4 regions of the Lichenibacterium dinghuense genome follow, and region 4 is predicted to be linked to each of the others. Evidence: riboswitches for the same ligand, from Rfam matches in the RefSeq annotation. Region 4 holds a riboswitch; each other region holds the start of a gene.

The links. A riboswitch is a leader RNA that binds a small molecule or an ion and turns the genes downstream of it on or off. The one in region 4 is predicted to bind fluoride.
Region 1: it holds a riboswitch for fluoride, as region 4 does, so the genes downstream of both, L7N97_RS21165 (hypothetical protein) here and L7N97_RS12695 (glycoside hydrolase family 15 protein) in region 4, are expected to answer to the same signal.
Region 2: it holds a riboswitch for fluoride, as region 4 does, so the genes downstream of both, L7N97_RS21145 (universal stress protein) here and L7N97_RS12695 (glycoside hydrolase family 15 protein) in region 4, are expected to answer to the same signal.
Region 3: it holds a riboswitch for fluoride, as region 4 does, so the genes downstream of both, L7N97_RS21190 (MutS-related protein) here and L7N97_RS12695 (glycoside hydrolase family 15 protein) in region 4, are expected to answer to the same signal.

Annotation. Positions count from the first base shown of each region.
Region 1 covers NZ_JAJLMN010000001.1:4,435,466-4,439,439, forward strand. Annotated here, with positions in the region: gene eno (phosphopyruvate hydratase) at 1-783, opposite strand, end outside; gene L7N97_RS21165 (hypothetical protein) at 785-985, opposite strand; fluoride riboswitch at 1,013-1,073, opposite strand; gene L7N97_RS21170 (MFS transporter) at 1,115-2,380, opposite strand; gene L7N97_RS21175 (low affinity iron permease family protein) at 2,388-2,753, opposite strand; gene L7N97_RS21180 (LysR family transcriptional regulator) at 2,848-3,738, opposite strand; gene L7N97_RS21185 (MutS-related protein) at 3,746-3,974, opposite strand, start outside.
Region 2 covers NZ_JAJLMN010000001.1:4,429,528-4,435,107, forward strand. Annotated here, with positions in the region: gene L7N97_RS21115 (YeiH family protein) at 1-726, shown strand, start outside; gene crcB (fluoride efflux transporter CrcB) at 744-1,172, opposite strand; gene L7N97_RS21125 (hypothetical protein) at 1,276-1,491, opposite strand; gene L7N97_RS21130 (universal stress protein) at 1,522-2,328, opposite strand; gene L7N97_RS21135 (hypothetical protein) at 2,325-2,579, opposite strand; gene L7N97_RS21140 (universal stress protein) at 2,685-3,422, opposite strand; gene L7N97_RS21145 (universal stress protein) at 3,454-4,236, opposite strand; fluoride riboswitch at 4,289-4,350, opposite strand; gene L7N97_RS21150 (YoaK family protein) at 4,381-5,133, opposite strand; gene L7N97_RS21155 (hypothetical protein) at 5,103-5,348, opposite strand; gene eno (phosphopyruvate hydratase) at 5,450-5,580, opposite strand, start outside.
Region 3 covers NZ_JAJLMN010000001.1:4,439,542-4,450,072, reverse strand. Annotated here, with positions in the region: gene L7N97_RS21245 (TolC family protein) at 1-484, shown strand, start outside; gene L7N97_RS21240 (multicopper oxidase family protein) at 522-1,934, shown strand; gene L7N97_RS21235 (cupredoxin domain-containing protein) at 2,155-2,598, shown strand; gene L7N97_RS21230 (copper-binding protein) at 2,631-2,921, shown strand; gene L7N97_RS21225 (copper-binding protein) at 3,046-3,771, shown strand; gene L7N97_RS21220 (hypothetical protein) at 3,777-4,133, shown strand; gene L7N97_RS21215 (Crp/Fnr family transcriptional regulator) at 4,237-4,920, shown strand; gene L7N97_RS21210 (hypothetical protein) at 5,062-5,277, opposite strand; gene L7N97_RS21205 (MurR/RpiR family transcriptional regulator) at 5,305-6,351, shown strand; gene L7N97_RS21200 (tyrosine-protein phosphatase) at 6,344-6,934, shown strand; gene L7N97_RS21195 (hypothetical protein) at 7,082-7,390, shown strand; fluoride riboswitch at 7,656-7,715, shown strand; gene L7N97_RS21190 (MutS-related protein) at 7,735-9,306, shown strand; gene L7N97_RS21185 (MutS-related protein) at 9,330-10,531, shown strand, end outside.
Region 4 covers NZ_JAJLMN010000001.1:2,626,745-2,637,275, forward strand. Annotated here, with positions in the region: gene ilvD (dihydroxy-acid dehydratase) at 1-721, opposite strand, end outside; gene L7N97_RS12695 (glycoside hydrolase family 15 protein) at 766-2,631, opposite strand; fluoride riboswitch at 3,130-3,191, opposite strand; gene L7N97_RS12700 (D-2-hydroxyacid dehydrogenase) at 4,118-5,083, shown strand; gene L7N97_RS12705 (TRAP transporter substrate-binding protein) at 5,280-6,308, shown strand; gene L7N97_RS12710 (enoyl-CoA hydratase/isomerase family protein) at 6,343-7,065, opposite strand; gene L7N97_RS12715 (isocitrate lyase/PEP mutase family protein) at 7,104-7,976, opposite strand; gene L7N97_RS12720 (LacI family DNA-binding transcriptional regulator) at 8,214-9,194, shown strand; gene L7N97_RS12725 (MFS transporter) at 9,396-10,531, shown strand, end outside.

The DNA.
Region 1 (3,974 bases), 1.8 Mb from region 4:
ACCCCCGTCCCGGAGGGCATAGCCGTCGCCGTCGCGGAACCCCGTCGCGGCGGGGTCGAGCGCGATGGCGACGTCGCGACCGGGCTCCAGGCCGGCCCGGCGGATCGCCTCGACAAGGAGATCGCAAGCTTCCACGGCCCCGGCGAGGCGGGGCGCGAAGCCGCCCTCGTCCCCGACCGCGGTCGACTGGCCGGCCGCCCCGAGCAGCGCCTTCAGCGCGGCATAGACCGCGACGCCGAAGCGCAGGGCCTCGGAAAACGTCGGCGCGCCGACCGGCACCACCATGAACTCCTGCATGTCCAGGCCGCTGTCGGCATGCGCGCCGCCGTTGATGACGTTCAGCATCGGCATCGGCAGGCGCCGCGCCGCGACCCCGCCGAGATAGGCGTAGAGCGGCAGGCCGGCGTCGAGAGCTGCGGCTCGGGCGATGGCGAGCGAGGTGCCGAGGATCGCATTCGCACCCAGCTCCCGCTTGTCCGGGGAGCCGTCGAGCCGGCACATCATGTGATCGAGCATCGCCTGCCGCCGGGGATCGTGACCGATGAGCTTGGGGCGGATCCGATCCTCGACGCTCGACATCGCGCCGATCATGCCGCGGCCGGCGTAGCGAGCAGCGTCGCGGTCCCGGCGCTCGCGCGCCTCTGCCGAGCCGGTGGACGCGCCGGCTGGAACCGAGGCCGAGCCCACGAGGCCGTTCTCCAGCGTCACTTGGACGTCGAGAGTGGGATTGCCGCGGGAGTCGAGGATCTCCAGCGTCCGGATATCGGCGATGCGGGACGCCATCTCAGGCCTCCCCGGTGAGGAGGAGGCGGATCGACGGCCGGCAATCGACAGTCAGGCCGTCGGATTTCAGACCCAAAACCGCTTCGGACGCACGGGTGATCACCGCACGCAGGTCGCGCTCGTCGACGCGATCAGCTGCCATCATGAGACGAACGATAGGTTCGTCTAAAAGCTGATCGAGGGTGGGGGAGTTAGCCTGCATGGCGCACCTCTGCTTTTCCCAAAACGGGCCTAAGCAGGAGTCATCAGCCACAAGGCAGTTAAACGGGAACCCCATCCCGGTATCATCAACGTAACGCTTCGGCGCTGACCCGGCAAGCCCCCTTTCACCTCATTTCGACATGGGGGGTCGTCCGAAAGCGCGGTCCCCGCCGAGGACGAAGCAGGCGAGCGCCGATGCGATGGCGGCGGCGACGATGGGGAAGGCGATCCTGTAGCCGAGCCACCCAATGAGGGGACCAGCTAAGATGGGGCCGCCCGCGTGGCCGACGTCCCACAGGCTGCCGAAGACGCCCATCGCCGCGCCGTAGCCGCCCCGGGTGGCGCGGTCGCCGATCAGCGCGGTGGTGGACGGCGTCACCATGGCGGTGCCGGCCCCGAACGCGGCGCAAAGGGCGAGGAGCCCGGCATAGTCGCTGCACCACGGGACCGCCGCCAGACAGAGGATGCAGAGGCTCATCCCCGACACGATGACCGGATGCCGGCCGACGCGGTCCCCGAGGGCGCCCATCGGTCCGCGGAGCAGGATGGAAGCGACGCCCTGCACGCCGAACAGCCATCCCACATCGACGACGCGGATGCCGATGCCGGTCGCGTAGAGGGGAAGGTAGGCCTGCAGCATGCCCACGCCCGCGTAGAGCGCGCCCTCGGCGAGGCTGGCGAGACGGATGCCCGGGTCGCCGAGGATCTGCGCGAGCCCGCGGCGGAGATCCGCGAGCACGTGTCGGGAGGCGCCGCTCCGCTCCGGGGCGCCGCCGCCCGGCAACGGCAGCAGGGCGAGCAGGGCCGCGACGCCGATCAGCCCCGACACGACGAAGGCCGGAGTGAACCCAACCCACGCCAGCACCGCGGCGCCCAACACCGGACCGAGCACCACCCCGGCGTTCTCGGCCGCGCCGTAGAGGCCCAACCGGCGCCCGCGCGCCTCCGGGTAGAGGCTCGCCACGCGGGCCGAGGCGGCAGGTGCATAGAGCGCAGTCGACAGGCCGTGGTAGAGGCGCAGGGCGAGGAGCTGCGGCCAAGCCGCGACGACCAGATAGAGGAATGGCGCCGTGGCCTTCACGCAGAGGCCCGCCAGCATCAGTCGCCGGAAGCCGAACAGGTCGGCCAGTGCGCCCGATGGGAGCTTGACGAAGATGCCGGTGACCGTGACGGCCGCGACCAGCAGGCCGATGACCGCGGCCGGGGCGCCGAGATGCGCGGCGTACAAGGCCGTGAGCGGGCTGCGCGCCATCTCGTAGCTGAGGCGGCCGAGGAAGCCGATGGCGCACAGCAGCACGAAGGCCCCGGGCCGCCGCGCCGCAGCGTCGGGCGCATTCGTCTCACCCTGGTCGGCGCCGTCGTTCGAAGGGGTCCGATTTTGGTCCGGGGATGTCACGGCGGCCTCACGCTTCCGGGTCGGGGCACGGCTTCGGGCCGAAGCGCGCCCTGATCGCCTCGATCTCACGATCGGTCATGCGCTCGATGCCGATGTATCGGTTGTCGGCCGCCACCAGCGCGGCCAGCAGCGTGTCGAGCTTGGCGTGCATGGCCTCGCTGTCGCGGTTCTGGGCGTTCTGGATCAGGAACACCATCAGGAACGTGACGACGCTGCTGACCGTGTTCATGATGAGCTGCCACGTGTCGGAGAAGCCGAGGGCGGGTCCAGCGACGGACCACAGCAGGACGACCGCGAAGGCGAGCGCGAACACCGCCGGGCGCCCCGCCGCATTGGCGATCCAGGTCGACGTGGTGGCGAAGAGACGGTTCATCGGGGCTCTCCGCCGGTGTGTCGGGCGTTGAAGGCCGCCAGTCGCGGCCGATGGCACCAGGATGCCGGGCGGAGGCCCGCCCGGGTCGGCGCCGTCACGGGGCCGCCCCCCGCCCACGCATCACGTCGAGGAAGGCCTCCTCGGCGCGGCTGCGGTAGCGGTCGCGGTGGCGCAGCGCCGTGAAGGCGCGCTCCGGCAGCGGCGAGCCGACCTGCACCAGCAATCCCGCCTCGATCGACGGCGCCGCCACAGAGGCCGAGAGCGCCGTCGCGCCGAGACCGGCCTCGACGGCGCCCCGCACGGCCTCGTTGGACGGCAGCTCGCAGGCGATCGGCAGGCGTTCCAGCACGCCGGCCGCGACGGCGGCGGCCTCGAAGATCGAGCGCGTGCCCGAGCCGCGCTCGCGCAGCACCCAATCGCTGTCCGGCCAGGCGTCCGGCGCCACGGCCGGCCGTTCGGCCCAGGGGTGACCGGGGGCCACGACCACCACGAGCCGGTCGCGCGCGACCTCCTCGGCGAGCAGCGCGGGGTCGTCGACATGGCCCTCGACGAAGCCGATATCGGCGGCTCCCTCCCGGACACCCGCCGCCACCTCGGCGGTGTTGCCGATCCGCAGGCGCAGGTCGATGCCCGGGTGGGTCCGGCGAAAGGCGACGAGGTGGCGCGGCAGCCAATAGCTCGCGATCGTCTGACTCGCGTAGACGTTGAGCGTGCCGCGCTTGAGCCCGCTCAGCTCGGCTAGCACGCGCTCGGCCGCCTCGGCGCGGGCCAGCACGGCGCGGGCCTCGCCAAGAAAGAGCGCGCCCGCCTCGGTGAGCGCGATGCCGCGCCCGACGCGGTGGAACAGCGTGGCCCCGTGCCGGCCTTCGAGGGCCGAGACGGCCGCGCTGACGGCCGACTGCGCCATGTTGAGCGCCTCGGCGGCGCGGGTGACGTGGCAGCGTTCCGCCACGGCCACGAAGATGCGGAGCTGTTCCAGTGTCATGAGTGGCTCACTGTCCGGCCCGTGCCGGTTCGGGTTCTACCGCGGGCGCCAGGGGCTGGAATACGGCGGCGAAGAGATCCGGACCGTAGCTCGTCCGCAGCGGCTCGCCCTCCGTCACAACGAAGGAGCGCGTCCCGTTCTCACCCCGCGCCGCGCGGAGAAACAGGGTCGCACGCCCGCCGCGGTCCCGGAAGGCGCGCGCGAGGGCATATTGGTGTGTCACGAAGGCGACCCGG
Region 2 (5,580 bases), 1.8 Mb from region 4:
AGCTACGCCCTGTGCCGCCTGCTCGGCCTGCCGAAGCGCATGGCCGTGCTGGTCGCCTGCGGCAACTCCATCTGCGGCAACTCCGCCATCGCGGCCGTGGCGCCGGTGATCGGCGCGGACGGCGACGACGTCGCCTCGTCCATCGCCTTCACGGCCGTGCTCGGCGTCGTCGTGGTGCTGCTCCTGCCGCTGCTGGTCCCGGTGCTCAGCCTGTCGCTCACCCAGTACGGCGTGCTGGCGGGGCTCACCGTCTATGCCGTGCCACAGGTCTTGGCCGCGACGCTGCCGATCGGCGCGCTCTCGAACCAGGTCGGCACGGTGGTGAAGCTTGTGCGGGTACTGATGCTCGGCCCCGTGGTGCTCGCCCTGTCGCTCGTCACGCGCCGTCTGCGCGACGAGCCGGTCGAGGCCGCGCCGCACGTCACCGCCGGCGACAGGCCGCGCCTCGGACGCCCCGCGCTGCACGAGCTCGTGCCGTGGTTCATCGTCGGATTCCTCCTCGTGCTGCTGGTGCGCTCGCTCGGGCTGATCCCGGCACCGGCCCTGCCGCCGATCGCCGCCACCGCCAGCGCGCTCACCACCGTGTCGATGGCGGCGCTGGGCCTTGGCGTCGACGTGCGGGTCGTGGCGAAGGCCGGCGTCCGCGTCACCGCGGCCGTGACGGCCTCGCTGGTCGTTCTCGGCCTCGTCAGCCTCGCGCTGATCCGCGTGATGGGCGTCGCCTGACGGGCGCCGTGCGGGCATCAGTCCTCCTCGATGCTGGCCTGAACGATGGGCACGGCGCCGCCGTTCAGTGCCGCGCCGGCGAGGTGGCCGAGCGCCACGGAGGCCAGGCACAACGCGACCGAGGCCGCGACGTTGACCGCGGCGCGGCCGTAGGCGCCGGCGCGCAAGAGGTCGAGCGTCTGCAGGCTGAAGGAGGAGAAGGTCGTGAACCCGCCGCAGAAGCCCACCATGACGAACAGGCGGGCGACCTCGGGCGCCGGATAGCGGCCGTGCGCCAGCGTCAGCGTGCCGAACAGCCCGATGACGAAGGAGCCGGCGACGTTGATGACCACCGTGCCCCAGGGCAGCGTGCCGCTGATCGGCGCGAGGGCCAGTGCCAGCAGATAGCGCGCCACGGTGCCGAGCGCGCCGCCCGCCGCCACGGCGAGGACCGTCACGAGGTCCATGGCGCACGCTCGGTGTTCGCGCCAGCTGCTGCCTGCGCTGTCCTCATGAGGAAGACACCGTCTCTTTCCCTTCGCATGCTGATCCGCTCTGCCGTTCCGCCGCTCACCAGTTCATCGTGCTCCAGCCCGTCACTTGACCGGGCTGCATGTCGAGCAGCGCGAACACCTTGTCGGGCACGCGCTCGACGTCGAGGACCTCCGCGAAGGGGTCGTGGTTGCGCAACCCCTTCTCGGCCTCGGCCCGGTCATCGACCGCCACGATGTAACAGAGCAGCCGCTCGTGGCGGCGGCACCAGAACTTCCATCCACCTCGTTCCATTCCCTGCTCCCAGTTCAAAGCCCCGCGCCGTCAGTGCACGAGGAATACCGGCATCGTCGCCTCGCGCAACACGGTCTCGCTGACACTGCCGAACAGCCAGTCGAGCAAGCGCCCGCGCCGGAACGCGCCCATCACGAGCCAATCCGCGTCCCCGGCGGCCGAGAGCAACGCGTCCCCGCGCGAGCTTTCCTCGGCGTCCACCGCCGAGAAGTCGGCGGCGAGGCCGAGATCGCGAAACAGCGCTCGCGCGCCGTCCAGGGCGGCGTCGTCGCCTCCGTCGATAGCCAGGATCCGGATGGCCTCGGCCCGCTCCAGCCAGGGCCGCGCGTCCGCGATCCCGCGGCGACAGGCTACATCCTCGTGCCAGCCGACCGCGATGCGGCGCACCGGCCGGTGCCGCCAGCCGCGGGGCACGACCAGCACCGGGCGGCCGGTGTCGAACAGCGCCGCGTGGAGGGCTTCCTGCGCCTCGCCCGCATAATGCCGCTCGGGCACGGCAGCGGCGATCAGCGCCGCGCCGGCGGCGTGGGCGTCGATGGCCGTCGTCTCGGTTCCCCCCGCGTCGATCCAGCGGAAGCCCGCAGGGCCGAGCGCGGCCACGACCGCGTCGTAGGCGTCACGCACGGCCCGACGCTCCTCCGCCTCCCCGCGCAGGATAGCGGCGCGGCGGTCGTCGGTGAGGATCTCCTCGGTCGGCAGGATGGTGGAGGCGGGATCGACGGCGACGTGCAGCGCCGCGACCTCCCCCCCGACGGCCTCGGCGGCCGCGAGAGCGGCTTCCAGGCAGGAGCGGACGCCGTGCCGATCGGCCAGCACGGCCAGGATGGTCGTCGTCATGTCCATGCCTCCGTTCGATCGAACATCGTGCTCCAAGCGCCGCGGCGGGACAGCAACATGGCCGGCGCCTGGTGAGCGTCTCTCCGCTGTTCCGCACCGTCCCGTCCGTCGGCCGGGCCAGTCCCCCCCGACGACAGCGAGACGGGGTGGGCCATGGATCGGAACGCGACGAGCAGCGTCGCGAGATCCGCCTCCAGATCATCCTCTTCGACGGCGAAGGGTTCACCCCTACGGTATCGATCGTCGATCATGTCCTCCCCCCGTATCTTACGCCGACAGTCAAGTCCTGCTCTGCAAGACAATCCAATTGGCTTCTCCGATGATCTCGTCCGCTCCGCTCGATCGATGGCGCGAACTCAGCGGGACACGAGCAGGGCCGTCGAGGAATCGTCGATCAGGCGGGCGAGAAGCGTAAGCACGGTCGGTGCCCGCCAGTGGGCCGGCCCTCCGAGACCGACCACGATCAGGTCGGCCCCGACCCGCCGCGCCAGCGGCGCGAGGGCGCTGTCGGCATCGTCGACGCTCGTCTCCGCCCGGACCCTGACGCCGCGACCGGCGAGACGGCGCATCACGGTCGCCGGCGACCCGTCGTCGAGCGGGACGAGCACGACCTCGTCCGCGGTCTTCAGCAGCGGCATCGCGTCGTGGATCGCACGCGTGCTGGCGCGGTCCGCCCGCCAAGGGAGGAGGATGCGCCGCCCCGCTGGCCCCGCGCTCCCGTCGGCCTCGATCAGCACGGGAGGGCCGAGGGCGCCGAGCGCGGGTGCAGAGACGCCGGAACGATGAGGCGAAGTCGCGGCACCCCGTCCGGCGATCACGAGATCGGCCGACAGCGTGCGTTCGAGCAGCCCGGCCGGATCGGTCGGGGCCATCTCGTGGTGCCCATCGACCCTGCCGAGCCGGAACGCGGCCCGCATGTCCTCGACGAATTCGAGGGAGGTCGGAGACGTCGCCATGCCGAGCGCATCGGGCGCACACAGGTCGAGCACGCGGAGGCGCGCCCGGCAGGCGGCCGCGCGCGAGACGGCCTTGGCCAGCAGCGCCGGAGCGCCCGGCGTCGTCGAGTCGAGGCAGACGATCAGATCCACGACCATGCCGCTTCCTCCCCGTCCTATGGTGTTCCGCTCAATGAGACAGCAGCACGGGCAGGAGGTCTTGGCCGAGCAGGTCCTGCGTCGCGCCGCCGAACAGGCGCTCGGCGATACGCGGATGGCCGTAGGCGCCCGCGACGATGAGGTCCGAGCGCTCGCGGTCGAGGCTGGCGAAGAGGGCCGACAGCCAGTCGCCGCGGCCGTCGTCGCGCCAGCCGTCGACGACCACCTCCGCGCCGTGTCGATGCAGGTGGGCGGCGAACCCTTCCACCGCCGCGTCGCCCAGTCCGTAGCGGGCGTCGAAGGTGAACAGGGCCGTGCGTACGGCATCGCGCAGGAAGGGCAGCGCGTCGTGCGCCGCGCGGGTCGCCTCGCCGGTGCCGTTCCAGGCGACGGTCGGACGTCGGCCGATCGCGCGGGCGGCGTCCCAGCCGACGGGGAGCAACAGGAGCGGCACGCCCGCGGCGAGCAGAAGGCGGCCGGGGAAGTCGACCGGCACCGCTCCGGCGTTTCGCCGATCCGGCTGGGTCACGACGAGCAGGTCCGCGTCATGAGCGAAGAAATCGCGCGCGGCACTCGCGTCGGGCGGAACGTCGCGGTGGCCGTGGGCGACGCCCGCCCGCGAAGCGGCCTCCTCAAAGGAGGACTGCAGACTGTCCCGGCAGAGCTGCCAATCTCCGTCGAACGACACCGCGGGAACGAGGTTCACGGCGGTGAGGCGGGCTTCGAACCTGCGCGCCAGCTCGACGGCGGCATCGACCCGCGCCGACGTCGCCGATCCAGTGTCCAAGTAGACGACGATGTCACGATAAGTCATTTCACCCTCCGTCGGTCGATTGCGGAAGGCGTAGCTCCGCATCTACCAGCAATGTCGTGCAGAAGTGATCAGCCCTGGAGGCGGTCGAAGGCGGACTCCATCGCCCGATGTCTCGACCCGGGAAATGTAGTCTGACTCTGACCATCACGGCGGGCTCCACTCTGTGGTCTCGCTCGCGTCGGCCCTCACGAGGAGGGCGGCCGCGACCGGCGCCGCCGCCACGACGAAGAACCCCGCCTCGCCCCACCACAGCAGGACGCTGGCCCCGGCCAGCGCGCCGAGGATGAAGCCGGCGAAGAGAGAGCCCGACTTGGCGAGCCGCACCTCGTCGGTCCGCCGGGGGCCGTCGCGGCGCGTCCCGCCCGCGACGTCGAAGACGAGGTGGCCGATCTCCCGGCCGAGGTCGGTCACCATGCCGGTGACGTGGGTGGTGCGGACCTGGTCGCCGAGCAGCGCGCTGCTGGTCGCGTTTTGCTGGCCCATGGCGAAGGCGAGCAGCAGCACGGCCGCGAACTCGGCACCCCCGCCCCGGCCGCAAGCCGCCAGGGCCAGGCCGGCCGACGCCACCAGGATGCCCTCGACGATCAGCAGGGACCGCAGCGTGCCCGTTTCCGGTCGCCCCTCTCGGATCGCGATGAACAGCCCGCAACCGACCGCGCCGGAGAGGAAGCTCGCGACCAGCGCGATGCCGAGCATCGCGGCATTGCCCCGCCCGTGCATGAGGTGACCCATCACGGAGGTGGTGACGCCCGAAACGTGGGACGTGTCCCGCCCCGTCGCGGCGACGCCGATGCCGTTGACGGCACCGGCCACGAGGGCCAACCATGCCGCCACGACGGGCTGCGCCGCGACGGGGCGGGACACCATCAGCGCGGGGCCGCGAGGCTGTGAAGCCACGCGAGGACATCCGCATAGCGCGTCTCCGCGGCTGTCCGGCTCGTGAACTTGCGCCGGCTGGTCAGCGTCTCAGCGGCGTCGTCGGTATCGGGATCGAAACTGGGCAGATACCGAACGGTCACCTCGAACTCGCCGTCGACGAGCCTGTCCATCTCGACCTTCTCGGTTTCGTCGCCTGCCCCGGCGACCTCTTCCTTGATCTCGTTCTCTGGCATGGTGATGTTATCCTCTGATGGTTGTTATTTCCGACAATCGCCGGGAGGGCCGTTGCAGGTGGAAGAACCTCGGACGTGATCGCCCGATCCGTGTCGGTCCGTCACACCGCGAAGGGGTTCCTGAAGTCGGGGTCGCCGAGTTCGCGCTCGATCGCCAGTAAGCGATTGTATTTGGCGATCCGCTCCCCCCGGCACGGCGCACCGGCCTTGATCTGCCCGGTGCCGAGCCCGA
Region 3 (10,531 bases), 1.8 Mb from region 4:
CACGATCGCCCGCGACGACATCCAGCGTCGGGGTCCGTCGATCGACTTCGCGGTGCCGATCTACGATTTCGGCGAGACAACGGTGCGGGGCGCGCGGGAAGCCTATCTCGCGGCCGCCCAGAGGCTCGCCGAGCGGGCGATCTCGGCACGGTCCGAAGTTCGCGAAGCCTACGGGCGCTACCGCGGCGAATACGACATCACGCGGCACTACCAGGGGACCGTATTGCCGTTGAACAAGACGATCCTGGACCAGTCCGTGCTGCAGTTCAGCGGCATGCTGGCCGACGTCAGCCAGCTCATCATCGACGCGCGCACCCGCATCCTGTCGAACATCCAGGCCATCGAGGCGCAGCGCGACTTCTGGATCGCAGCGGCCGACCTCGATGCCTCGGTGGTCGGGGGCGGCTTCGGCCCGGGCGCGCCGGAAGCGGCCGCGCCGACTACCGATGCGGCGCCGGGCCCCACCGGGGCGGCCGGCGGATGAGCGCGGCGCGGACCATCACCAACGAACGGAGAGCGGCATGAGCGGATTATCGAGACGCGGCTTCCTCGGCACGGGGGCGGGCGGCATGGCGCTGGTCGGCGCCGCGGCGGTGAGCGGCCGGGCCGCGGCCGCGGGCATCCCGGAAGCGCCGACGGTGGCGGACGGCGCCATGCGCCCGCCGCTGGTGCCGACGTCCGGCACGGACTACCAGCCCGTGGTCACGCTGAACGGCTGGACGTTGCCGTGGCGCATGCGCGGCGACTGGAAGGAGTTCCACCTCGTGGCCGAGCCGGTCGTGCGCGAGCTGAGCCCGGGCATGAAGGCCAACCTGTGGGGCTACAACGGCCAGTCGCCCGGGCCGACCATCGAGGCGGTCGAGGGCGACAAGGTCCGGATCTTCGTCACCAACCGGCTACCGGAGGCGACGGCCGTGCACTGGCACGGCCAAACGCTGCCCAACGGCATGGACGGGGTCGTGGGCCTGACCCAGCCCGGCATCCCGCCCGGTAAGACTTTCGTCTACGAGTTCATCCTGCGGCGCTCCGGCACCTTCATGTACCACCCGCACGCGGACGAGATGGTCCAGATGGCGATGGGCATGATGGGCTTCTTCGTGGTCCATCCCCGCGACCCCGCCGAGCGGCGCGTCGACCGCGACTTCGTGTGGCTGCTGAACGCCTTCGACATCGAGGCGGGCTCCTACGTGCCCAAGGTCAACACCATGACCGACTTCAACCTCTGGGGGTTCAACAGCCGCGTCTTCCCCGGCATCGACCCGATCGTCGTGCGGCAGGGGGACAGGGTGCGCCTTCGGGTCGGCAACCTCACGATGACGAACCACCCCATCCACGTGCATGGCGTCGACTTCCGCGTCACGGGCACGGACGGGGGCTGGGTGGATCCGCGGGCGTCCTGGCCGGAGGTGTCGGTGGACGTCGCGGTGGGCCAGATGCGTTCGATCGAGTTCGTGGCCGACGTGCCGGGCGACTGGGCTGTGCATTGCCACAAGTCGCACCACACGATGAACGCGATGGGCCACACGGTGAAGACCTACATCGGCGTCGACATGCGCAAGACCGCCAAGGCCATCCAGCGCATCGCTCCGGGCTACATGCCGATGGGCTCGAACGGCATGGGCTCCATGGCCAACATGGAGATGCCCATCCCCGACAACACGCTACCGATGATGGGCGGCGACGGGCCTTTCGGCTCGGTCGAGATGGGCGGCATGTTCACGGTGATGAAGGTGCGTCCGGGCCTTGCGGCCGGCGACTATGCCGATCCGGGCTGGTACCGCCATCCCGAGGGCACGGTCGCCTACGAGTGGGCCGGCGACGCGCCGAGTGCCGCGTCGGCTCCGAATGCCCCCGCTCCGGGCGATAAACCGGCCGCTTACCGCGTCGTCGATCCCCGGCGTAGGACCGCGGCGACTGGCGGCATGGAGCATTAGCCAAACGAACACGGGACAGGCCGGAGCGGCGGGCCGCGACGGCTTTGGAGGGCGGACCGCAGCCATGCGGATCGCCCGGTCGCGGAAACGCGACAGCGAGGTCGAGCGGGCCGGGGGCCGAAGCGCGCCATCGGTCCGGCCCGCTCGCGGACACGAACAACACGGATGGAGACAGCAGACGATGAGAAATGTCGCAGTATGGGTCGCGGCCCTGACCCTCATGGTGGGATACGCCGCTGCCGCTTCAGCGGGCCCGGGCGCCCCCGGGCATGCGCATGAGTTCGGTGCGGGGGAGCCTGGCGACGCCTCCAAACCGGCCCGCCTCGTCCTGGTGACGATGCGCGAGACGGACGACGGCAAGATGGTCTTCTTCCCGTCCAAGCTCGACGTGAAGGCGGGCGAGCAGGTGCGCTTCAAGATCACCAACGCCGGCAAGGCCGACCACGAGTTCATGCTCGACACCGTCGAGCATAACGCGACGCACAAGCTGGCGATGGAAAAGCATCCCGGCATGGAGCACGACGACCCGAACGGCAAATCGGTCCCCGCCGGGCAGACCGCGGACGTGCTGTGGAAGTTCAGCAAGCCCGGGACCTTCGAGTTCGCATGCCTTGTGCCGGGCCATTACGAAGCTGGCATGCACTCGACCGTGATCGTGCGCTGAAAGCGCGTCAGAACATCTCAGGAGCACGCAAGATGAACAGGATCTCGACGGGGCTGGTCGCCCTCGCGGTCGCGCTCGGCGCGGCGAGCGGCGCGCTCGCCGCCACGGTGAACGGCGACGTGCAGAAGGTGGACGCCGCGGCCGGCAAGGTGACGCTGAAGCACGGTCCCATCCCGGCGCTCGATATGGGTGACATGACGATGGTCTACACCGCCAAGGATCCCGCGATGCTCAAGGGACTCAAAGCCGGTGACAAGGTCAAGTTCGAACCTGCGGAAGTCGATGGCAAGTACGTCGTGACCAAGATCGAGAGAGCCAAGTAGAGCGGTCTGGCCCGTCGCGCGTGAGCCGCGGGCCTGACGTCGCGAGAACGTGAAAGACCCCGGCGGGTCGTGCGGTGCCAGCCGCGCCATGTGCCGGGCTCCCCCTCCTCGATGAGACACGATCATGAAACGCAAGATCCTCGGCGCCGCGGCGCTGGCGCTCGCCGCATCCCTGCTGCTCGAACCGGGGCCGGCCGTCATGGCGCAAGCCGCCCGGGGTGCGCCGGCCGCCTTCGCCCGGGTGCGCGACGTCATGGCCGGCCGCTTCCGCGACGAGAAGCTCGCGGGCGATCCCGATCAGGACTTCGCCGCCCTGCTTGCCGCCGCCGAGGAGGAACTCGTGTTCCTGTCGAAGACGCAGCTCGACTACGGCGGCGACAGGCACCTGCGCGAGATGGCGCAGCGCGTCGGCGGCGACGCCCGCAGGAGCATCGACGACCTCAGGGACTGGCAGGTCAGGTCGCGCGAGGTGGGCTATCGGGCCCAGCCCGACCAGCCGCCGCCCGGTTCCGGACCGCTCGACCGGCAGAGCGCCGCGGACCTCACCCGCCCGGTCGCCGCACCCGCCCCCGAGCCGGCAGCGGCGGCGGTCCCGGCACCCGTGTCGGCCGCTCCGGCCTTCAGCGCGCCCCTGGTGGCCGCGACGGTCAAGAAGGTCGACCCCGCCTCCGGCAAGGTGACGCTCGACCACGCGCGCATTCCCAACATCGACATGGACGCCATGACCATGGCGTATCGGCTCCAGAACCCCGCCGCGCTCGCGGGGCTCAAGGCCGGCGACAGGGTGCGCTTCTCGGCCGAGCAGGTGAACGGCCAGACCCTGATCACGCGCATCCAGCCGGCGCGCTGAGCGGCGTGCGGTCCACCGACCTCTGGCTCCGGCTGTTCGCCGCGCTGCTGTTCCTGTTCGGCGCGGCATTCAGCCCCGTGCCCGGCCACGCGGCCGAGAGGTCGCCCTCCTGTCCCGGCGCGGCCGGCGTCTCGGTCGCGGCGCCGGACGGGCAGAGCCCGGCGATGGTCGAAGACCGCGGCGAGGCCGTCGGCCACGGCGAAGCGCCCTGTCCGTCGGACAGCTGGCAGGCGCCATGCGCCGCGCCCGAGGCCCTGTCGCCGCCGCGCCGGTGCGCCGCATGCCGCCACGGCCGGGTGCCCCGGCAAACGCTGGACGGATGCGCGCGAGAAGCGCCCGAGAGGCCTCCGCGGCTCGCCTGAGTTCGCCGCCAGTCTCCCTCGGTCCCTTCATCGCCGGCCTTGCCCGCCGCACCGCCACGGGGTGGAGCATCCGGGCTCGCGCCGCTCGCCGGAACGAATCAGCATGCAGATTGACGATACGAACGGACCGCCCCCTCGGGACCGGCGGCCGACGCTGCTCGACCTCGTCGTTGCCGATCCCCGTGCTTTCGGGGGCCGCCGCACCGCCTTGCCCGAGGGCGGCCGGATCAGCGTCGACGGCGACGGGGATGCGCCCGTGGTGTTGTTGGAGTGGGGCCGGGCGACGGTCACCATGCCGACGCCCCAGGGCATCGACGTCTTCCTGACGGACCTCGAAGCCGGCGACATCATCGGCGAGGGCGCGTCTCTGGACGTCGACGGCGGGGCCGTCACGGTCAGGGCCGACGAGGATGCCTCGGCTTGGTTCCTGGATCAGGCACGCTTCAGGCAGCGCGCGGCGGATTGCCCGGACTTCGCCCTCGCGGCCCTGGACGCCATGGGCCGCAGGCTCGGGCGGGTGAGCCAGCGGCTGGCGGAGGCGTCGACCTTCTCGACGCGTGAGCGAATCCACGCCGAGTTGCTCCGGCTGGCCGGGGCGGACGTGGGCCGTGCGCCCCGGCCGGTGCGGATGATGACGCACGAGGCGCTCGCGACCCGGGCCGGGACGCAGCGGGAGGCCATCACGAAGGAGCTCAGCCGCCTGCGCCGGCTCGGCATCGTCGCGGTCTCCGGGCGCACCCTGACCGTCGCGGCGCCCGACCGCCTCGGCCGGAGGCGTGGCGCCTGAGCCGAGGCGTGAGCGAGCACCCGGCCTGACCGGCCGGGTGCTCGCTCTTGGATCGTCCGATCTGCCCTTGGAGACCGGCCATCCTCCTTCGCCGAATGACGTGGCGGGGCGACCGAGGCCGGAGTTCGGCGTGGGCGTCGATCAGCGTATTCCGGCGTCGCGGCCTCGCGGGGGCGGAAGGTATTCGGCCCGCGCCCCGTCGGCTGTGTCGTTCGCAATGGCCGAGCGGCCCTGGGCCTGCACGTCACGGTTCTCGTGTCTGTCGTAATCCTTCCTGCGGATGCCGGTCTCGTGCGGGTCCGCCAAAGCGGGAGCCACGGTGGCCAGCACGGCGAGGACGGACAGGATCTTCTTCATGGATCGGTTCACTCTTTCCGCTCGCTCATGGCGAGCGAGGGAAAGATCGTCGATGTTGGGCGCGGGTTCTGTGTGACTTTCCACATGTCACTCTCCGAAGCGGCATCGGCCTCGCGCCTGGGTGATTGTCGCTTCTGCTTCGACCGTGTAGGATCGAGTAGTATTTACGATATGGAGGTGGCGCCATTGGGCGGGGACGCGTTTCGGGCGAGGCTCGACGAATCGGCGGCGGGGCTAGCGCCGAGCCTCCTGAAAGTGGCCCGGTATATGGATCGACATCGGGCCCGCGTGCTCGCCGCCTCGGCCGCGGGCATTGCGGGGCTCGCCGGCACGTCAGATGCGACGGTGGTGCGGACCGCGCGCGCGCTCGGCTACGCGGGCCTCCCCGAGCTCAAGCGGGCGCTGGCGGAGTCGCTGGATCCGCCCTCGACGCCCGCCGACGAGATGCGCCGCACCCTCGGCGAGGTCGGGGCGGATGTCGGCCACGCGGTGGACGCTGTGCTCGACGCACAGGAGGCGGCGCTCCGGTCGCTGCGAACGCCGGGGACGCGCGACGCCCTCGCAACCGCGGTTGCGGCGCTCGCCGGCTCGGAGCGGATCGCCCTGTTCGGGATCGGCCCGACCGCCCACCTCGTCCGCTACGCGGCCGTGCCGCTCGGCCGCGCCGGCCGGCGCACGCTGCTGCTCGACCGCACCGGCCGCGGCCTCGCCGACCAGCTCCTCGATCTCGGTCGCGGCGACGCCCTGCTGGCACTCGCCTACGGGCGGCCCTATCGCGAGATCGCCGTCGTGCTCGGCGAGGCGCGGCGGCTCGGCCTGCCGGCCGTGTTGATGACGGGCGAGGGCGACCATCGCCTCGCGGCGCTGGCCGACGTGGTGCTGGCGGTGCCGCGCGGGGCCGCGGGCCGGGCCGCGCTGCACGGGGGCACGCTGGCGGCGCTGGAAGCCCTCGTTCTCGGGCTGACGGCGGCGGCCGGCGACGGTGCGCTCGCGACGCTCGACCGGCTCGGCACGCTGCGCGCGGAGCTCGACCCGCCGCGGCGGGGCCGGACCGAGGGAGGCCGCCGTGGCTGACGCGCCCTCATCGCATGCCGCCCGCCGCCGTCGCCGCGTCGCGCTCGTCCTGGCCGCGCTGCTCCTCGGGCCGCCCCTGTCGGTCGCGGGCTGGGCCGGCCTGCTCCGCCTGACCGGCAACGTCCACGAGTTCGAGCCGGGGATCTACCGCTCGGGCCAGCTCGGCGCCGGCCGGCTGTCGTCCTTCATGGCCGAGCACGGCATCGCCACCGTCATCAACCTGCGCGGGGCCAACCCGGGCCGGCCCTGGTACGACGCCGAAGCGGAAGCCGTGCGCCGCGCCGGGGCCGCCTATGTGAGCGTGCCGCTGTCGGCCAATCACGAGCCGGATGCAGCGACGCTGGCAGCCCTGGTGCGTGATCTCGAGGGCGCGAAGGCGCCGCTGCTGATCCACTGCGAGGCGGGGGCGGATCGCTCCGGCCTCGCGGCCGCGCTCTACGAGCGCCTGGTGCTCCATCGCTCCCCCGAGGTAGCCGCCGGGCAGCTCTCCTTCCGCTACGGCCATTTCCCCTGGCTGATCAGCCGGTCCGGCGCGATGGACCGCACCTTCGCGAAGGTCGTCGGCAAGGGCATACCCGATTGAGCGGCGCGGGACAGGCCCGGCCAGGGCGCGGCGCGGCGGCCTCGCGCCGAACCGTCGTCGAACCGACTGGGTTAGGGGCTGATGCGAAGGCTGGCTCCGCGACGTCGAGGCCAACAGATGAGGATCGCTATGCTTCAGAGACGCGCCGTGAGCGCCGACGACAGCCACCTCGCCGTCTTCGAGGTCGACGGAGAGGAACTGAGGGCGGAAACCTGTGTGCCCTTCGCGCAGGTCGCGAACGACGCCGCGGGGATCATCGACGTCGTCCTGAAGGCGCCGAGCGGCCGCTTCGTCCGGGTCACGACCGTGGCCGACGGACCGGCCAGCCCCAACTCCTTGCATCGGGGGTGGTACGTCGCGAAGGTCATCGACGCGTTCGACGCCAATCTGCTCAGGGAGAGTTGGGCCGTCCAGACCGAGCAGCCGCGGGCGCAGGCGTCTCGCCCTCTCGTATGATCTTCAGGCATCGTGGCCAAATCCGGCATGCCTGTGACGTCCGACGCATTGATACCAGCGGTCGAAACTCCCAACCGCTGGCCAGTGCGAGTGCACGCCGCCGCTTGTGCGACGTAACCCGTCAGAATGCGTCAGCATTTTGACGGCTGGCGTGATGCCGCGAGGATCGTGGTCCGCTTCCATGCACGGACGGGAAAGGTGTCTTTCGGAGCTGGCCCGGCGGGGAACCTTCGACGGCGTCGTGGAGTTTGAAAGGTACTGGTCTTCGACCGGAGGGGATGGGGTTCCCCGTAAACGCCGCGTGGCTGATGACTCCTGCCGGACTGGGACCGGGAGCATTCGCCGTGGACGATTCGACCGCAACAACTCCAAGCTGTGAGGCCTCCTTCCCGGTCTTCGTGAGCCTGCTCTGGCGAACCGAAGCAGAGGCGCAAGAGGCCGCTCGTCCGCCCGACTGTTTTCACGACCTCGCCCTCGATGGCTTCGTGGCCGGGCTGATCGCGGGGCGCGAGCAGCACGCGCTGGCGCCGCTGTACGGGGCGCCGCTCGTCGAGATCGAAGCCGTCCGTCATCGGCAGGCAGTCGTCCGGGACCTGTACGACGAGGCGACGGCCCGGGTCTGCGAGGCGTTCTCCGACGCCATGCAAAGCGTCCGCGATAGCTTTGCGCAGGCCGACCGGCGTCGCCACGAGCTGCGGAAGCGTCGTCTCCTGCTCGCCGGGCTCGAACGCTATTGCGAGGGCCTCGCGACCTTCGCCCATGCGCTCGGCCGGTGCTCCCGCTCGTCGTCTGGCCTCCGCAGCCTCGGCGAATTCCTGTCCGCTCTCGTCGGAAGTGAGGCCTTTGGCGCGCTCCGTCGCGAGACGGAGGCAGTCGCGGCCGGCCTCGCCGCTGTGCGCTACGACGTAAAGGTCTACGGCGGCGGCCTGCGGGTCGAGCGGCACGGGGGCGGCCACGATCAGGGCGCCGAGGTCGAGGCGCTTTTCGCCAAGTTCCGCCAGGACACGCCAGCCGAACGGTCGCCCGAGCCGCGCGACGCTCCCGACCTCAACTCCGTCGAGGACGTGATCCTGGAGTTCGTGGCACGCCTCCAGCCCGAACTCTTCGCCCGTCTGGCCGCGCTGGCGAAGGGCGCCCGGGGCGCGATCGGTGCGACGCTGTGCCGTGTCGACCGCGAACTCCAGTTCTTCCTCGCCTACCGCGACGCCATCGCGCCCCTGCGGCGCGCCGGCCTGCGCTTCTGCCTGCCTACGGTGACGTGCGAGAAAGCCGTGTCGAGCCGGGACGGCTTCGACGTCGTGCTGGCGACGCGGCTCGTCCGGGAAGGGGCGCCGGTCGTCACCAACGGCTTCGACCTCGCGGCCGGCGAGCGCATCCTTCTCGTGTCGGGCCCGAACCAGGGGGGCAAGACCACCTTCGCCCGCGCCTTCGGCCAGATGCATCACCTCGCCAGCCTCGGGCTGCCCGTGCCGGGCAGCGCCGCCACGCTCCACCTCGCCGACGCCGTCCTCACCCACTTCGAGCGCGAGGAGAGCGTCGCGGACCGGCGTAGCAAGCTCGAGGACGACCTCGTCCGGGTGCGCGACCTGCTCGGGGCCGCGACGTCGGCCTCCGTCATCGTGCTCAACGAGATCTTCAGCTCGACCACCCTCGACGACGCCGTGTTCCTGGCCGGCGAGGTGCTCCGGCGCGTCGTCGCCCTGGACGCCCTCTGTGTGCTGGTGACGTTCCTCGACGAGCTGGTCGCGCTCAGTCCCACGATCGTCAGCGCCGTCAGCACGGTGGTGCCGGACGACCCCGCGCGCCGCACCTTCGAGATCGTGCGGCGGCCCGCCGACGGGCGCAGCTACGCGCTCGCGATCGCCGAGAAGCACAGGCTGACCTATGCGGCCCTGAGCGACCGCCTCCACTTCTGAAGCACCGACGCGAGCCGAACGCCATGCAGGCCCTGCTGCTCCACCCCGACCGCGACTTCGACTGGGACCGCCCGGACCCTCCCGGGACCGGCGATCTCGTCCGCGACCTCGCGCTGACCACCCTCGTCGACGCGATGGCCAAGGGTGACGAGCGCCTGCGCGATGCGGCGCGTGCCGTGCTGCTCGCCGGTACCCCCGATCTCGCCACCATCCGGCACCGCCAGGAAGTGCTGCGCGACGCCATCGCCCGCCCAGAGGTGATCCGGGAGCTCTACGGGCTGACCGTCGACGCCATCGAGGCCGAGCGCAAGGGCGGCATCGGCGCCCTCTTCCGCTCGCCTTCCATGGTGCTGACCCGCGCCGTCGAGCTGATGGGCGTGCTCTCGGGCTTCCTCCGGCGCCTGCGTGCCGTGGCGGACCGGGAAGGCACCGCTTTCCGCTCGGCGGGACTCGCCACCCTGTTCTCGATGCTGCGCCGCGAGCTCGACGAGCGTTACCTCGCCGGAGTCGACCGCACCCTGAATCGCCTGACCTTTCCGGGCGGCGTACTGATGAGCGCACGCCTCGGCCCGGGCAACGCCGGGCAGGATTACACCCTGCGCCGGGCCGACCTGCGCCGGGACCGTCTGGCGCGGCTCGTCGGCCGCGCCCCCGAGGGCTACGACTTCACGCTCGCGCCGCGCGACGAGAGCGGGGCACGCGCGCTGGCCGAGCTGCGCGATCGCGGCGTGGCGGTCGCGAGCGGCGCCGTCGCGCGCTCGACCGAGCACGTCATCGGCTTCTTCCGCGCGCTGCGCTCCGAACTCGCTTTCTACGTCGGCGCGCTGAACCTCCACGAGGCGCTCGCGGCAGCAGGCAGCCCGACCTGCTTTCCGGAGGCGAAGCCGCCCGGCGACCGCGCGCTCTCGGCCGATGGCCTGTGCGATCCCTGCCTGGCCCTCGGGCTCGGGCACGGGATCGTCGGCAACGCGCTGGAGGCGGACGGTCGCGACCTCGTCATCGTCACGGGCGCCAACCGGGGCGGCAAGTCGACCTTCCTGCGCAGCCTCGGTCTCGCCGCTCTGATGATGCGCTGCGGCCTGTTCGTGGCGGCGCGGTCCTTCGCGAGCGAGGTACCGGAGCGCGTCTTCACGCACTGGCGCCGCGAGGAGGACGCCTCGCTCCGCAGTGGCAAGTTCGACGAGGAGCTCGCGCGCATGTCGGCCATCGCCGACGCGCTGGTCCC
Region 4 (10,531 bases):
CGACGACGAGCCGCCCGGCTTCGAGGAACAGCCGCTCGCGGTCGGCGTGGGTGGCGAGCGTCGAGCCGTTGCCCGGCAGCGCGAGGCCCAGCGCCTCGGTGAGGCAGTTCATCGAGTTGGCGGTGAACATGCCCGAGCAGGAGCCGCAGGTCGGGCAGGCCGAGCGCTCGATGACCTTGACCTCCTCGTCGGTGTAGTCGTCGTCGGCCGCGGCGATCATCGCATCGACGAGGTCGAGCGGCTTGATCTTGCCGCGGTGGTCGACCTTGCCGGCCTCCATCGGGCCGCCCGACACGAACACGGCCGGGATGTTGAGGCGCAGCGCCGCCATCAGCATGCCGGGGGTGATCTTGTCGCAATTGGAGATGCACACCAGCGCGTCGGCGCAATGGGCGTTGGCCATGTACTCGACGCTGTCGGCGATGACCTCGCGGCTCGGCAGGCTGTACAGCATGCCGTCGTGGCCCATGGCGATGCCGTCGTCGACCGCGATGGTGTTGAACTCCTTGGCGACGCCGCCCGCCTTCTCGATCTCGCGCGCGACGAGCTGGCCGAGGTCCTTGAGGTGGACGTGGCCGGGCACGAACTGCGTGAAGCTGTTCACCACCGCGACGATGGGCTTGCCGAAATCCGCATCCTTCATGCCGGTCGCGCGCCACAGTCCGCGGGCGCCGGCCATGTTGCGGCCGTGGGTGGTGGTGCGTGAGCGATAGGAGGGCATCGATCGATCCGAAGTGTCGTTGACTTGGTGGGTGGGGTGAACCGTCACCGTGATCGGGTGAGGGCGTTGTTCCAGGGCCTGCTGAGACGCATCGCCGAGTTGACCAGGCCGACCATCGAGTAGCTCTGCGGGAAGTTGCCCCAGAGCTCGCCGGTCCTCGGGTCGATGTCCTCCGACAGGAGCCCGACGTGGTTGCGGCTCGCCAGCACCGCCTCGAAGATCACCCGCGCCTCGTCGGTGCGGCCGATGGCGCACAGGGCATCCACGTACCAGAAGGTGCACACCATGAACGCCGCCTCGGGCTCCCCGAAGTCGTCCGGGCGAGTGTAGCGCATGAGGTGATCGCCACGTTTCAGTTCACGACCGATCGCCTCGACGGTCCCGATGAAACGGGGATCGTCGGCGGCCACGAATCCGATGTCGCTGAGCAACAGCAGGCTCGCGTCGAGCTCATCGCCGCCGAGGCTCCCCACGAAGGTCCCACGATCCTCGTCCCAGGCCTCGGCGAGGATCCGTTCCCGGATGGGACCGCCGAGTTCGGCCCAGTGCGCCGCGCGCTCCCGCAATCCCAGGCGGTCGGCGATGGCCTCCAGGCGATCGCATGCCGCCCAGCACATCGCGGCGGTGTAGGTGTGCACCTCGGTCCTCCCCCGGAACTCCCAAAGGCTGGCGTCCGGGGTGAAGGCGACCCGGGCGGCGACCCTCCCGAGGCTCTCGAGCCGCTCGAAGAGCCCACGGTCGCCGGGACGCGACAGACGCTCGTCGAAGAACATCTGCGTCGCCGCCAGGATCGTGCTGCCGTAGACGTCGTTCTGGACCTGCTCCTCGGCCTTGTTGCCCACCCGGACGGGACCCATGCCGCGATATCCGCCGAGGCTTCCCACGAAGCGTTCCTCGAGCGGGTGACCCGGCACGACGCCGTAGACCGGCTTGAGCGACTTGTCGTCGGAAAGGGCGGCGACGTTGGTGATGTAGGCGATGAACTCCTCCATCATGTTCGTCGCCCCCAGATGGTTCAGCGCGTTCACGACGAAGAAGGAGTCCCGCAGCCAACAATACCGGTAGTCCCAATTGCGTCCGGAGCCCGCCGATTCCGGGATCGAGGTCGTGAGGGCGGCGACGATCGCGCCGGTGTCCTCGAAGCTGCACAGCTTGAGTGTGATCGAGGAGCGGATCACGACGTCCTGCCATTCGAAGGGGATGGAGAGATTGCGCGACCACTCGAACCAGTGCTGCTCCGTCTGCTCGAAGAGTTCGCGCGCCGTCTCGGCGACCGACTTGTGGAGGTACTCGTCGAGTCCGAGCAGCAGGTCGAGCGGCTCGCCGAGGACGAACGGGACCTCCTCGGCGATGTAGGAGATCGGCCCGCTCGCCATCAGGCGGAACGACGTCTCGTTCCCGACGAAGCTGATGTGATGGCTGCCAACCCGGCGGACGAAGGTCCCACCCTCGAACGCGGGCTTGGGACGGACCAGCACGCGGATGCGGGGACTGCCGGCGCGAGGGAAGACGCGCCGCACGATCATCGAGGGACGGGTCATGCGATCGTGCTTCCTGAAGCGCGGCGCGAAGTCCACCACCTCGACGCTGCTGCCGTCGTGCGCCGTGAGCACGGTGCTCACGATGGCGGTGTTGCGACGGTAGTGCTGCTCCGATCGGGCGAGGTCCTCGATCTCCACGGTGAAGCAACCGTCGTAGGGGTCATGGGCGTCGTCGATCAGCCCGCAGAAGATCGCATCGCTGTCCAGGCGCGGGAAGCAGCACCAGGAGATGCGCGCGTTGCGGTCCACGAGGGCGGCGATGTTGCAGTTCCCGACCGCCGCGAGCGCGAGGTCGTCGTTGAAGCGCGACGGCATGTCCCGCGCGGGCGCGGGCGCCGGCTCGACCACCGTCGACGCGGAGCCCGCCATGCCCACGCTCCCTCCCGGGACCGGGTCGGCACGACCGTCGATCGATCTGACCATCTCGGAGTCCTCCATGTTTCCGGGAGGCGCGCTCACCGGGCCATCCACGACCAAGCTCGCGACGTTGATCTCGGGGAGCGATCCACCTTTCGCGGCGACGTTCCCGCGCGCCGTCCCGACCGGCGCTGCGCCCCCGGACCCGTTCTCGATCGCTCGGGACGCACCCGCTTCGAGCCATCCGCCCGATACCATCCCGGTCCGATCGCCGTGGATCGACCGGGGCGGGCCGAAGATCCAGGACCGGCGTCGACCCGCACCCTGGGATCGGGCGCGCGGCCGCGTACGCTCGTCCGCTCGGACCGTGGGACATGGAGCCTGGGATGGGATGGGACACCGCACGATCGAACGTCAGGACGCTCGTTTGAGCGAGCACGACGTCGCGGGAATGCCGAACGAGTTCTCGAAGCCCGAGACAAGGCGATGCCGCTCCCGTGCCATGTGGCACTTCAGGTAGGAGTCATCAGCCCTGACGGCATTCGATGGCGAACTCCATCGCCGAACGTCCCAACGTAGCTCGAAGCGGAAAGTTCCCGGTTCTACCATGCACCACCTCAGGCGAGGTGCGGCAGGTGCCTCTTGGCTTCGGATCGCCGACCCGGAGCGTGCATCGCCCCATACAGGGTCCCATGGCGGGTCGCGTGACGGGCAGGCCCCGCCCACCGCCGCCCGCGTCCGACGACTCGATGCCCGGTCCGCGAGCGCCGACGGCGGAACCATGGCGCGATCCCCGTCCCGACCTCCGGGAGACGACGCGGCTGCGATGCGCCTCGCTCGGACCGAACACGCGGCGGGGTCGTCGACGCGCGGATCCGGGTCGGCCGCTCATCGCGTGGGCGCCGGAGCCACGCGGGGCAGAGGCCATGGTCGATGGGCTCCGGCCATCATCGGGGCGCCCACGATCGCAGGGCGGTCGTCGCCGCTCGACGACGTGGAAATGTCGGCATCGGGGTGGTGCGATCGGGCGCCACAAGCGCCCGCATCGGCGCGACGCCCGGCCGCCCACATGCGGTGCGCATGACATGCGCTCCCGACGCGACGCGGCCTCGCATCCCTGTCCAGTCGGGAGAATGCACGATTGCCGGAGCGTGCGGGAGATCGTGGCCCTCACCCCCGTGCCTCCTGCACCCCATCGACTCGCACCCGACGGCGGTCGGGACGCCTGCGGGCGAGTGGACGGCCGAAGTGGAAGCCGTCTGACGGCCGATCTCCGCGGGTCGGCGAACCGTCCATGTTCGCGCAATCAACGGAGAGGTGGCGCTTGGCGTTCAGCCGCACTTCAAGCCTTGCGGGTCGCCTCCTCTTCGATCGGGGTGTGTATCCCGAAGTGCGCTTGCATTGAGCGCTCGCTTGGTATGTTATCGATAACACGATACAGGGCGGATCGGCGAGCGCCGTCTTGGTCCGTCCCGGCTGAACGAGGACACGCGCCGGCATGCACCAAGTCGTTTTCCTGGATCGCGGAACCATCGCCCGGCAAATCGCGCTGCGTCGGCCGAACTTCGCCCACGATTATGTCGAGTACGAGAGAACGTCTCCCGAGCAGGTGCTCGATCGGCTTCGGAGCGCGACGATCGCGATCGTCAACAAGGTCGTCCTGACGGCCGAGATCCTCGGTCGCCTCCCGACGCTCCGGCTCGTGGCCGTGGCGGCCACGGGCACCGATTGCATCGACAAGGCGTTCTGCCGCGAGGCCGGCGTCACGGTGATGAACATCCGCGATTACGCCGTTCGAACCGTCCCCGAGCATGTCCTCGCCCTGATGCTGGCCCTGCGCCGGTCGCTCATCCCCTTCCGGCAGGACGTCCTGGACGGCGAATGGCAACGGGCCGGACAGTTTTGCTTCTTCCATCACCCGATCCGCGACCTCGGCGGCGCGCGCCTCGGGATCGTCGGCAAGGGAGCCCTCGGGCAGAGGGTCGCGGCGATCGGCGAAGCGCTTGGCATGGACGTGCGCTTCGCCGGGCGGAAGGGGGAGCGTTCGCCCGGTCCGTCCCATGTGTCCTGGGAGGAGTTCCTCGCCACCAGCGACGTGATCTCCCTCCACGTTCCACTGACGGCCGAGACCCAGGGGCTGATCGCGATGGCCGAGTTCCGGCGCATGGAGCGCAGGCCCCTGCTCCTCAACACCGCGCGCGGTGGTCTCGTGAATGAGGAGGACCTTGAGCGCGCCCTGCGGGAGGGGCTCGTCAGTGGCGCGGGGATAGACGTGACCTCGCCGGAGCCGCCCACCCGCGACAGTCCGCTGATGCGGATCGCGGCGCTTCCGAACGTCATCGTCACACCGCACGTCGCCTGGGCCAGCGACGAGGCCATGCAGGGGCTCGCCGATCGCCTGATCGACAACATCGAGACGTTCGTGGCCGGCGAGGAGCTCGACCCCGCGACGGGCGGCGACTGAGAGAAGCCGAGCGGACCTGGACGTGTGGTCACGGGCGCAGGCCCGGTCTCGCCGAAGAGGGCAGGTGGAAACCGCGGACGGTCGATCCCCGGTCCCGCGATCCCCGCCGGACGGCCGCCGGCGAACGCCCGCACCGACGAAGCCCGCGCGGCACGGGATCTGGTGGAAGGATGCTCGAGACGAGGGAGGGAAGTCCATGACGAAGCATAACCTCGGGGCCGGTCCCGATCGCCGCACGGTCCTGGCCGCGGGCCTGTTGGCACCGCTCGCCGCACCCGCCGTGGTTCGGGCGGCCAGCCCGGAGTTCAGCCTCAAGTTCGCCACCGGCCAAGCCCCGACCCATCCGAACAACGTCCGCATGCGCGAGGCCATCGATCGAATCCGCGATCGGACGGCCGGGCGGATCGAGATCCGCCTGTTCCCGGCCAATCAACTCGGCACGGAGACCGACGTCCTGTCGCAACTCCGCGTCGGCGGCATCGAACTCCTCCTGTTGTCGGCTTCCATCCTCGCGACCCTGGTCCCGGTCGCGGGCATCGCCAACACGGCGTACGCGTTCCCGGAATACGACGCCGTTTGGAAGGCCATGGACGGCGGTCTCGGCCGCTACACGCGAGCCCAGATCGAGAAGGTCGGCCTGCTCTGCCCGGCCAAGGTATGGGACAACGGCTTCCGCCAGATCACGGCGTCGAACCGGGACATCCGCGAGCCCCGCGACCTGCTGGGCTTCAAGGTCAGGGTCCCGCCCGCGCCCATGCTGACGTCGTTCTTCGCCACCATCGGCGCCTCGCCGACGCCGATGAATTTCGCCGAGGTGTACGCCGCCCTGCAAACGCACGTCATCGACGGTCAGGAGAACGCGCTGTCGCTGATCGAGACCACCAAGCTCTACGAAGTCCAGAGGTTCTGCTCGATGACGGGCCACAGCTGGGACGGCTACTGGCCGCTCGCCAACCGGCGCGCCTGGGGCCGCCTGCCGGACGATCTCAAGACCATCCTGGTCACCGAGTTCGATCGGTCCGTCCTCGACCAGCGCGCCGACCTGGCCGAGCGGGACCGAACGCTCCAAAGCGAGTTGACCGCCAAGGGGATGGCGTTCCGCGACGTCGACAAGGCGCAGTTCCGCGCCGTGCTCGCCAAGACCTCCTACTACACGGATTGGAAGGCGAGGTACGGGACGGAAGCTTGGTCGGAGCTGGAGGCGGTCTGTGGCAAGCTGGCTTGAGCGATGCCCAGCCACGCTCGCCCGGCGGGTTGCGTCAGGGCCGAGCCTCGTCACGGGCCCCCAGGGCTGCCCCGAGGGCGAAACGGGCCATGTCGAGCGCCTCGGCCCCACTGGTGCTCCGCGCCGCGTGGTACAGGTCCCGGCCGAGGGCCAGGACGTCGGGGTTGGCGCGCGCCGCCCGCTCGACCGTCTCGATGGCCCGCGCCAGCACGCCGTCCTTCGGAAGGGCCGCGTTCGCGAGGTGGTGCGCGCAGGCCTCCTGTGCATCGAGCAGTCGCGCGCCGTACACGATCTCGAACAGGAGCTTCTTGGGCAACGTGTCCCGTACGATCGAGAGGGCCAGGAACGGGAAGAGCCCGTGCGCCGCCTCCGGCAGCCCCATGGTGGCGTCCTCCGCCACGAACGCCATGTCGCAGGCGACCGTGAGGGCGAAACCGCCCGCATGGGCATCGCCGTTCACGGCGGCGACGAGCGGCTTGCCGAGCCGCGACATCGCATCGATGAGGTCGATGTGGGCGCGTCCGAACTCCATGCGGCCCGCCGTCGTGGGCCCCGCACCCTGGTAGTCACCGCCCAGGCAAAACACGTCGCCGGCCCCGGTCAGGACGCAGCCCGCGGTCCCGGAGTCCCGCCTCGCTCCGTCGAGCGCAGCGATCAATTCGGCCGCCATGGGTTGCGTGATGCGATTGCCGGCCCGCGGGCGCGACAGGGTCAGGACGGCGACGCGCCCCCTCCGCTCGACGAGGACATCGGTCATGCTCCCCTCCCTTCCGGGCGCCTCCGCCCGCTCGTGGCTCAGCCGGCGAACCGCCGCTCGCTCGCCACCATCTCGGACATGCCCACGAATTCGTTGAACTCATCGAAGGGCGTCAGCAGGTCCGCGACGGCATCGGTCGAGCAGCCCTCGGCCATGAAGCGCTCCATCATGGTCTTGACGGCCTTGTGCATGGCGAACATCGGCTCGATCGGGCAGAGCGCGTAGTCGAAGCCGAGTTCATGGACCTCGTTGAGCGAAAGGTACGGGCTCTTGCCCGATCGCGCCATGTTGAACAGCAACGGCTTGCCGAGGGGCCGCAGGCGGCGGCTGATCTCCTTCATCTGCTCGACGCTCTCCATGGCGTCGCAGTACAATCCGTCCGCCCCGACCTCGGCATACCTCGTCAACCGGGCGATGGCGTCCTCGAGCCCCGTCACGGCGAGCGAGTCCGTGCGCGCGACGATGAAGAAGTTGGGATCGCGGCGCGCCTGCAGCATGGCGCGGAGCTTCTGCTGCATCTCCTCGGCGCTGACGATCTGCTTGCCCGCGAAATGCCCGCACTTCTTCGGAACGGCTTGATCCTCCAGATGGAGGACGGACGCCCCGGCCTCTTCCCACAGGCGCATCGTGCGCTGTGCGTCGAGCACGCCGCCGTAGCCCGTGTCGGCGTCGGCGAAGACCGGGACCTTCGTGACCCGGCAGATGCGGCGGATGTGCTCGAACATCTCCGTCTGGGACAGGAGCCCCATGTCGGGCGCCCCCGCGACGATCGCCGAGGCGGCGAAGCCGCTGACGTAGATCGCCGGGGCACCCGCCTGTTCGGCGAGCTTGGCCGTCACGGCGTCGTGCGCGCCCATGCAGACGAAGGGCGGGCGCCTCAGCAGGGCGCGGAACGCTTCGGAACGGGTCAAGGGCATCTCCCATCGTGGGCTGCGGGTCGGGCCGGTCGGTCGTCCGCAGCTGTGTCTGTTAGCGCAAACATACCGGAGCCTGGTCGGGGAGGCAACATGGTCCGGTGCGACGCGGCCATTTCATCCGTCCGGGAGATGGGGCAAGGTCGGGTCTTTGCTGGATCACAACCGATGACGCGACGGGACCTTGGTTCGACTCGGACGACGGGGAAGGACATCCGCCGCCCGGGACCTCGCATGGAGGACGTCGCCGCTATGGCGGCCGTCTCGGCCATGACGGTCTCGCGCGCGCTGCGGGACCCGAACTCCGTCACGGCCGAGACGCGCCAACGCATCGAGGCCGCGGTCGACGCCACGGGCTACGTCCCGAACCGGATCGCCAGCAGCCTCGCCTCGCAGCGGACCAACATCGTCGGCCTCATCGTGCCGAGCCTGCGCAACTCCCTCTTCGCGGAGACCATCCAGGGCGTGTCGGACATGCTGGGTTCGGAACACCCCCTGATGATCTCGGACAGCGGCTACACGCTCAGGGGCGAGGAGGTCGCCATCCGGGCGTTCCTGACGCAGCGGATCTGCGGAATCCTGCTCCACAACACGAAGCACACGGCCCGCAGCCGGGCCATGCTGCGCAACGCCGGGATCCCCTGCGTGGAGACCGGCAACGTCGTCCGGCCGCCGGTCGACATGGCGGTGGGCTTCTCGAACCACGACGCCGCGCAGGCCATGACGGAGTTCCTGCTTCAGAAAGGCTACCGCCGCATCGGCTTCGTCAGCCTGCCCGTCAAGGAGAACGACCGGGCGGCCGAGCGACGGGCCGGACACCTCACGGCGCTCGCGCGCGCGGGCGTGGACGCCGACCCCGCCCTGATCCTCGAGAGCCAACCGGGGCTCCGGAGCGGCGGCGAGGCGCTCGTGCGGCTCGTCGGGTCCGCACCGGACATGGACGCGGTTTTCCTTTCGGGCGACGTCCTCGCAACGGGAGCCCTCCTCGAAGCCAACCGCCGCGGCTGGGATGTCCCGGGGCGCATCGCCATCGTGGGATCCGACGACAACGAGTTGCAGGAGAGCGTGTCGCCGCCCCTGACCACGCTTCGCTTCCCCCGCTACGAGATCGGCCGCCGCGCCGCCTCCATGCTGATGGATCGCCTGACGGGCCGCGCGAGCGGCCCGGCCGTCCTCGACCTCGGCTTCACCATCGTGGAACGCGCCAGCGCCTGAAACCGGGTCCGCGCACGTCCTCCGCGCGCTCGAGACGGATCCGGCCCCGATCCCACGCGGGCTCCGAGCGGGCCGGCCCGTCTGGTCGGGCCGGGTGCGACGACCTCGGCGCGTTTCACGCTTGCAACCCGGCGCGCCGGCTCTTATGTTTGCGCTAACATGAATCGGCGTCGAAGACGCGTCGTCCGGGAGGGGTTGGCCATGGATGAGATCGAGGCCCGCACGATGCGGAAAGTGCTGCGGCGGTTCGTGCCGCTGCTCGTCGCGTGTTTCGTCGTCGGCTTCCTCGATCGCGTGAACGTCGGCTTCGCCGCGCTCACCATGAGCCGGGACCTCGGCTTCTCGGCCACCGTGTTCGGCCTCGGCGCCGGGCTCTTCTTCGTCAGCTACTTCCTCCTGGAAGTGCCCTCGAACCTCGCGCTCGAGCGCTACGGCGCCAGGCGCTGGATCGCCCGCATCATGGCGACCTGGGGCGTGCTGTCGATGTTGACCGCGTTCGTCTGGAACGAGTGGAGCTTCTACGGCGCCCGGATCCTGCTCGGCGCCGCGGAGGCCGGGTTCTTCCCGGGCGTCGTGCTCTACCTCACCTACTGGATCCCGAACCGTCATCGCGGGCGTGTGGTGGCGAGCTTCATGGCCGCCATGCCGCTGGCCAGCGTCATCGGTTCCCCGATCTCGGGCTACCTGATGAGCATGGACGGACTCTGGGGACTCAAGGGCTGGCAGCTCCTCTACCTGGTCGAAGGCCTGCCGGCCGTACTGCTGGCCGGAGTCGTCCTCCTCGTGTTGCGCGACTCCCCGTCGCAAGCCGAATGGCTCGCGCCCGAGGAGCGGGCCTGGCTCGCCGCGCAGCTCGCCTCCGAGCGCGGCGGCAGGACGGCCATCGTGACGCACGGCTTCTCCGGCGTCGTCTCCAACCCCCTCATCCTGCTCCTGTCCGCCGTCTACTTCGGCATCGTCTTCTTCAACTTCGGCCTGAGTTTCTTCCTGCCCCAGATCGTGCACGGATTCGGACTCAGCCTGACCACGACCGGCCTCGTCGCCGCCCTGCCGTTCCTCGTCGCCGCCGTCGGCATGGTCGCGTGGGGCCGCAGGTCCGACCGGCGCGACGAGCGCCGGATCCACCTCGTCGTTCCCATGGCGCTCGCGGTGGCGGGTCTCGGCGGGTCCACCCTCGTCGCCGCTCCGGTCGCCAAGCTCGTCCTCCTGTGCGTGGCGGCCTTCGGCGTCTTCTCCGCGCTCCCCGTCTTCTGGGCGCTGCTTCCAGGCCTGCTGTCGCCCGCCGCGGCCGCCATCGCCTTCGCGGTCGTCAACTCCCTCGGCAACCTGTCGGGCTT